2 regions of the Saccharococcus thermophilus genome follow, and region 1 is predicted to be linked to the other one. Evidence: a T-box and tRNA genes for the amino acid it is inferred to sense, from the RefSeq annotation. Region 1 holds a T-box; the other holds one or more tRNA genes.
What was found. The T-box of region 1 lies ahead of leuS (leucine--tRNA ligase). A T-box ahead of a tRNA ligase gene usually reads a tRNA of that ligase, here a tRNA-Leu.

Region 1 (3,403 bases):
TTGCTTATTGTATTTGGGCTCCGTCATGTCCACGTCGCCAAAGCGGCAAAACCACAGGCTGCAGCGGCGGAAGCGGTAAAAGTAGAGGCGCGCGCCAATTGGTACGCGCTAGTGACGCTTTGTATCGGCTATTTTTTATGCTGGATCAGCTATGTGCAATGGTCGACGACGATTGCCGCTTATACGCAGGCCCTTCATATTCCGCTACGGAAATATAGTCTCCTTTGGACGATCAACGGCGCGCTGATTGTATTGGCGCAGCCGCTCTTGTCAGCCGCGATCCGGCGCTGGATGCCTTATATCAAGCGGCAAATGCTGGTCGGGTTTGCGATTTTTGTCGTTTCCTTTGCCTTATTAAACGGCGCGGATTCATTCGTGGAATTTGCCGTCGCGATGGTCGTTTTGACAATAGCGGAGATGATCGTCTGGCCAGCGATTCCGACGGTGGCAAGCGAGCTTGCGCCGCCGGGCAAAGGCGGTTTTTACCAAGGATTTGTCAACAGCACGGCTACGGCAGGACGAATGATCGGACCCGTGCTAGGCGGCTTTATTGCTGATTGTGTAGGCATGAAATCGCTGTTTGCCGCGCTTGTTTTCTTTTCCACACTTTCGCTTGTCACGACGTTCTTCTATGATCGGAACTTGCCGAAGAAGCAAAACAAGGAGAAACAAACGGTTATAGTGGGGTAGACATGTTTTCTACTCCATTTTTTTAAATTCCATGAGGATTGCGCAACCATTCGCCGCGAACTATATGTAATTGCGAAGACGGCATCTATGAGCTAAATCCGCGGAAAATGTGGTATAAAAATAGATAAATAACACAGTCACGCGTGGATATGAACGGCATATATAGCATATAAGCTCCATTTTTCCCTACTTGCAATAAACCGACAAATTTTTTAAAATATTATACATCAACAATATTGGCCAATAACGGTGAAGAGGAGTAGTAGTGAACAAATGGGCGACAGAGAGTTGACGGTCGGTGCGAGTCAACCGAAGTTTGTTCACGAACTCGCCTCGGAGTTGCGGGCATGAGCGGCTTTTGCCTCGTAATGTCCGCCGTGAATCTGCGTTAATGATGAAAGTGAGCATGCGGTTTTGCATGCTAATAAGGGTGGTACCGCGGGAATGGCACCTCTCGTCCCTTTTGGGATGGGAGGTTTTTTTATTCTCGCTTTTGTTAACAATGTTTACTAGAAAAAAAGATAGGAGGAAAGGCAAATGAGCTTCAACCATCGAGAAATAGAGAAAAAATGGCAGGATTATTGGGAAAAAAATAAAACGTTTAAAACGGTTGATGACGACGACAAACCGAAATTTTACGTATTGGATATGTTCCCGTATCCGTCGGGAGCAGGGTTGCACGTCGGCCATCCGGAAGGCTACACCGCCACCGATATTTTGGCGCGCATGAAGCGGATGCAAGGCTATAACGTGCTTCATCCGATGGGATGGGACGCCTTCGGATTGCCGGCGGAGCAATACGCGCTTGATACCGGAAACGACCCGGCGGAGTTTACCGAGAAAAACATTAATACGTTCCGGCGCCAAATTAAATCGCTAGGGTTTTCGTATGACTGGGACCGGGAAATCAACACGACCGATCCGAATTACTACAAATGGACGCAATGGATTTTCTTAAAGCTGTATGAAAAAGGATTAGCTTATATGGATGAGGTCCCGGTCAACTGGTGCCCGGCGTTAGGCACGGTGCTTGCTAATGAAGAAGTCATTAATGGCAGAAGTGAACGCGGCGGCCACCCGGTGATCCGCAAGCCGATGCGGCAATGGATGCTCCGCATTACCGCCTACGCGGACCGTTTGCTTGAAGACTTGGAAGAGTTAGATTGGCCGGAAAGCATTAAAGAAATGCAGCGTAACTGGATTGGCCGCTCAGAAGGCGCGGAAATCCGTTTTGAAGTCGATGGCCACGATGAAACATTCACTGTCTTTACGACGCGCCCAGATACGCTGTTTGGTGCGACATATACCGTGTTGGCACCTGAACATCCGCTTGTCGAAAAAATTACGACTCCAGAGCAAAAAGAGGCAGTGGAAGCGTATTTAGATGCGATTAAAAGCAAAAGCGACCTCGAGCGCACCGATTTGGCGAAAGAAAAAACAGGGGTATTCACCGGCGCATACGCGATTCACCCAGTCACTGGCGAGAAGCTGCCGATTTGGATTGCCGACTACGTGCTGATGAGCTACGGCACTGGCGCAATTATGGCCGTGCCGGCACACGATGAGCGCGACTATGAATTTGCGGAAAAATTTAATTTGCCAATCAAAGAAGTGGTCGCCGGCGGCAATATTACGAAAGAAGCGTATACTGGCGACGGCGAGCATATTAACTCCGATTTCTTAAACGGTCTAAACAAAGAAGAAGCGATTAAGAAAATGATTGAATGGCTAGAAGCCAATGGAAAAGGACAAAAGAAAGTCACATACCGCCTCCGCGACTGGCTGTTCAGCCGCCAACGCTACTGGGGCGAACCGATCCCGATCATCCACTGGGAAGATGGAACGATGACGCCGGTGCCGGAAGAAGAACTGCCATTAAAGCTGCCAAAAACCGATCAAATTAAACCATCCGGCACGGGAGAGTCGCCACTTGCCAACATTGAAGAATGGGTGAACGTCGTCGATCCGAAAACAGGAAAAAAAGGACGCCGCGAAACGAATACAATGCCGCAATGGGCCGGAAGCTGCTGGTATTATTTGCGCTACATCGATCCGCACAATGACAAGCAGCTCGCCGATCCGGAAAAATTGAAAAAATGGCTGCCGGTCGATGTCTATATCGGCGGGGCGGAGCATGCTGTACTTCACTTATTGTACGCGCGTTTCTGGCATAAATTTTTATACGACATCGGCGTCGTGCCGACAAAAGAGCCGTTCCAAAAACTGTTTAACCAAGGCATGATTCTTGGGGAAAATAATGAAAAAATGAGCAAATCAAGAGGAAATGTCGTCAACCCGGACGATATTGTCGAAAGCCACGGCGCTGATACGCTGCGGTTATACGAGATGTTTATGGGACCGCTCGAAGCGTCGATCGCCTGGTCGACAAAAGGGCTGGACGGAGCGCGCCGCTTCTTGGACCGCGTCTGGCGCTTGTTTGTCGAAGAAAATGGCGAGTTGAACCCGAAAATCGTCGACAATCCGGAAACGGATACACTTGAGCGCGTATACCATCAAACGGTGAAAAAAGTAACCGAAGATTATGAAGCGCTTCGCTTTAATACAGCGATTTCGCAACTGATGGTGTTTATTAACGAAGCATATAAAGCGCCGCAACTGCCAAAAGCCTATATGGAAGGATTTGTGAAACTATTATCGCCGGTTTGCCCGCATATTGGGGAAGAATTATGGCAAAAACTTGGCCATAACGACA
Region 2 (3,403 bases), 2.1 Mb from region 1:
CGGTTTGTCACCGGCAGTCACCTTAGAGTGCCCAACTGAATGCTGGCAACTAAGGTCGAGGGTTGCGCTCGTTGCGGGACTTAACCCAACATCTCACGACACGAGCTGACGACAACCATGCACCACCTGTCACCCTGTCCCCCCGAAGGGGGAACGCCCTATCTCTAGGGTTGTCAGGGGATGTCAAGACCTGGTAAGGTTCTTCGCGTTGCTTCGAATTAAACCACATGCTCCACCGCTTGTGCGGGCCCCCGTCAATTCCTTTGAGTTTCAGCCTTGCGGCCGTACTCCCCAGGCGGAGTGCTTAACGCGTTAGCTGCAGCACTAAAGGGTTTGACCCCTCTAACACTTAGCACTCATCGTTTACGGCGTGGACTACCAGGGTATCTAATCCTGTTTGCTCCCCACGCTTTCGCGCCTCAGCGTCAGTTACAGACCAGAGAGCCGCCTTCGCCACTGGTGTTCCTCCACATCTCTACGCATTTCACCGCTACACGTGGAATTCCGCTCTCCTCTTCTGCACTCAAGTCCCCCAGTTTCCAATGACCCTCCACGGTTGAGCCGTGGGCTTTCACATCAGACTTAAGGGACCGCCTGCGCGCGCTTTACGCCCAATAATTCCGGACAACGCTCGCCCCCTACGTATTACCGCGGCTGCTGGCACGTAGTTAGCCGGGGCTTTCTCGTTAGGTACCGTCACCGTACCGCCCTATTCGAACGGTACTTCTTCTTCCCTAACAACAGAGCTTTACGATCCGAAGACCTTCTTCGCTCACGCGGCGTCGCTCCGTCAGACTTTCGTCCATTGCGGAAGATTCCCTACTGCTGCCTCCCGTAGGAGTCTGGGCCGTGTCTCAGTCCCAGTGTGGCCGGTCACCCTCTCAGGCCGGCTACGCATCGTCGCCTTGGTGAGCCGTTACCTCACCAACTAGCTAATGCGCCGCGGGCCCATCCGTAAGTGACAGCCGAAGCCGTCTTTCAACCGAAGACCATGCGGTCTTCGGTGTTATCCGGTATTAGCTCCGGTTTCCCGGAGTTATCCCGGTCTTACGGGTAGGTTGCCCACGTGTTACTCACCCGTCCGCCGCTAACCGAACAAGAGCAAGCTCCTATTCGGTCCGCTCGACTTGCATGTATTAGGCACGCCGCCAGCGTTCGTCCTGAGCCAGGATCAAACTCTCCATAGAAAGTTGATTGGCTTATTCTCAAGCTTCGGCGTCAACACCGCAAGATGTCGCTCGCCTTCGCTTTTCTTTGTGGACGCTTCGTTTTGTTCAGTTTTCAAGGAACATGCCTAAATGTGGAGCCTATCGGGATCGAACCGATGACCTCCTGCGTGCAAAGCAGGCGCTCTCCCAGCTGAGCTAAGGCCCCATATTCACTAAAATCGGGAAGACAGGATTCGAACCTGCGACCCCATGGTCCCAAACCATGTGCTCTACCAAGCTGAGCTACTTCCCGCTATGGCGCGCTCGAGAGGATTCGAACCCCTAACCTTCTGATCCGTAGTCAGATGCTCTATCCAATTGAGCTACGAGCGCACGTGCCGAGGGCCGGACTCGAACCGGCACGGTAGTTACCTACCCCAGGATTTTAAGTCCTGTGCGTCTGCCAATTCCGCCACCCCGGCGAATGATGGAGCGGAAGACGGGACTCGAACCCGCGACCCCCACCTTGGCAAGGTGGTGTTCTACCACTGAACTACTTCCGCATGCAACTTATGTATGCGGGTGAAGGGACTCGAACCCCCACGCCCGTAAAGGGCACTAGACCCTGAATCTAGCGCGTCTGCCAATTCCGCCACACCCGCAAAATGGTGAGCCATGGAGGACTCGAACCTCCGACCCTCTGATTAAAAGTCAGATGCTCTACCTACTGAGCTAATGGCTCATGTAATGAAGACACTCATTGTTTTTCGATGCCTCTTCCTCTACCAGCAAATTCGAAGATGTAGGATGCGTCGAGGCAACTCGGAGCAGATTCATGGAAGCTTAGGCTCGTTGCTCTACCTGCTGAGCTAATGGCTCATGTAATGAAGACACTCGTTGTTTTTTCGTTGCCTCTTCCTCTACCAGCGAATTCAAAGATGTTGGATGCGTCGAGGCAACTCGGAGCAGATTCATAGAAGCTTAGGCTCGTTGCTCCCCTACTGAGCTAATGGCTCATCTGCAATCAAGATACTCAGTATTCCGATGTCCCTTGCTCTTCTAGTCGATTCAATGACGCGGGATGTGTCGGGACAACTCGTAGTGAATTCACGGATGTTTAGCTCGTTACTTCTCACCAAGCTAATGTTTTTTACTAGAAATGGTGGAGGATGACGGGATCGAACCGCCGACCCCTTGCTTGTAAGGCAAGTGCTCTCCCAGCTGAGCTAATCCTCCATATAAACTTGCCTAGCGACGACCTACTCTTGCAGGGGCGCTGGCCCCAACTACCATCGGCGCTGGAGAGCTTAACTTCCGTGTTCGGGATGGGAACGGGTGTTTCCTCTCCGCTATAGCCACTAGGCAAGTGATAGACAAGTTTTATTATAGTTCAACCGATAGCATTGTCAAGAACTATTTTATTTCGCCAATTTTCGTTAAAATTCGCTTTTCGCTGTTCACGAAAGCAAAATCTTCTCTCGGTTTATAGTCCTTTTCTTTAAGTGCTTCTTATGTATTGAATTCGCCTTTGATTCAAGGTCATCCGTCTTTCAAAGCGACTTTAATAATATATCATCTAAAAATCTTATTGTCAACTTTTTATTCCTTTTTCTTTTTCTGAAAGCGACTTTTTTATTTTATAATAATTTATATTTAAAAGTCAACTATTCTTAAAATATTTCCCCTATGGGCAAAACCCCATAGGGGAAGAGAATATCTTATTTATGACGCATTTGTGGGAATAACAATACATCGCGAATAGACGGAGAATTGGTTAATAACATCACAAGACGGTCCACACCAATACCTAAACCACCTGTTGGCGGCATTCCGTATTCAAGTGCTTCAAGGAAGTCTTCATCCATCTCATGCGCTTCGTCATTTCCTTGTTCACGCTCTTTTAATTGCGCTTCAAAGCGTTCGCGCTGGTCGATTGGATCGTTTAATTCGGTAAAGGCATTTGCGTGTTCACGGCCGACGATAAACAGTTCAAAACGATCCGTAAAGCGTGGATCATCTGGATTTTTCTTCGCTAACGGCGAGATTTCTACCGGATGGCCGTAAATAAATGTTGGCTGAATGAGCTTGTCCTCTACTTTTTGCTCGAAAAATTCATTGACAATATGCCCAAACGTCATATGCGGCGCTATTTCTACACCGTGTTCTTTCGCTAACTCCCGCGCTTCCTCATCGCTCATTTGCTTCCAAAAGTCAATACCGACGTATTCTTTAATTGCATCGACCATGTGGAGCCG

Region 2: it encodes a tRNA-Leu, which carries the amino acid that the T-box ahead of leuS (leucine--tRNA ligase) is inferred to sense. The anticodon was not compared.

The regions. Positions count from the first base shown of each region.
Region 1 is NZ_JAASRS010000001.1:2,269,031-2,272,433, reverse strand. It holds gene BDD39_RS11775 (MDR family MFS transporter) at 1-690, shown strand, start outside; T-box leader at 931-1,155, shown strand; gene leuS (leucine--tRNA ligase) at 1,228-3,403, shown strand, end outside.
Region 2 is NZ_JAASRS010000001.1:148,175-151,577, forward strand. It holds rRNA gene BDD39_RS00885 (16S ribosomal RNA) at 1-1,187, opposite strand, end outside; tRNA gene BDD39_RS00890 (tRNA-Ala) at 1,302-1,374, opposite strand; tRNA gene BDD39_RS00895 (tRNA-Pro) at 1,388-1,461, opposite strand; tRNA gene BDD39_RS00900 (tRNA-Arg) at 1,465-1,541, opposite strand; tRNA gene BDD39_RS00905 (tRNA-Leu) at 1,545-1,630, opposite strand; tRNA gene BDD39_RS00910 (tRNA-Gly) at 1,637-1,711, opposite strand; tRNA gene BDD39_RS00915 (tRNA-Leu) at 1,726-1,810, opposite strand; tRNA gene BDD39_RS00920 (tRNA-Lys) at 1,815-1,890, opposite strand; tRNA gene BDD39_RS00925 (tRNA-Val) at 2,309-2,384, opposite strand; rRNA gene rrf (5S ribosomal RNA) at 2,395-2,511, opposite strand; gene lysS (lysine--tRNA ligase) at 2,867-3,403, opposite strand, start outside.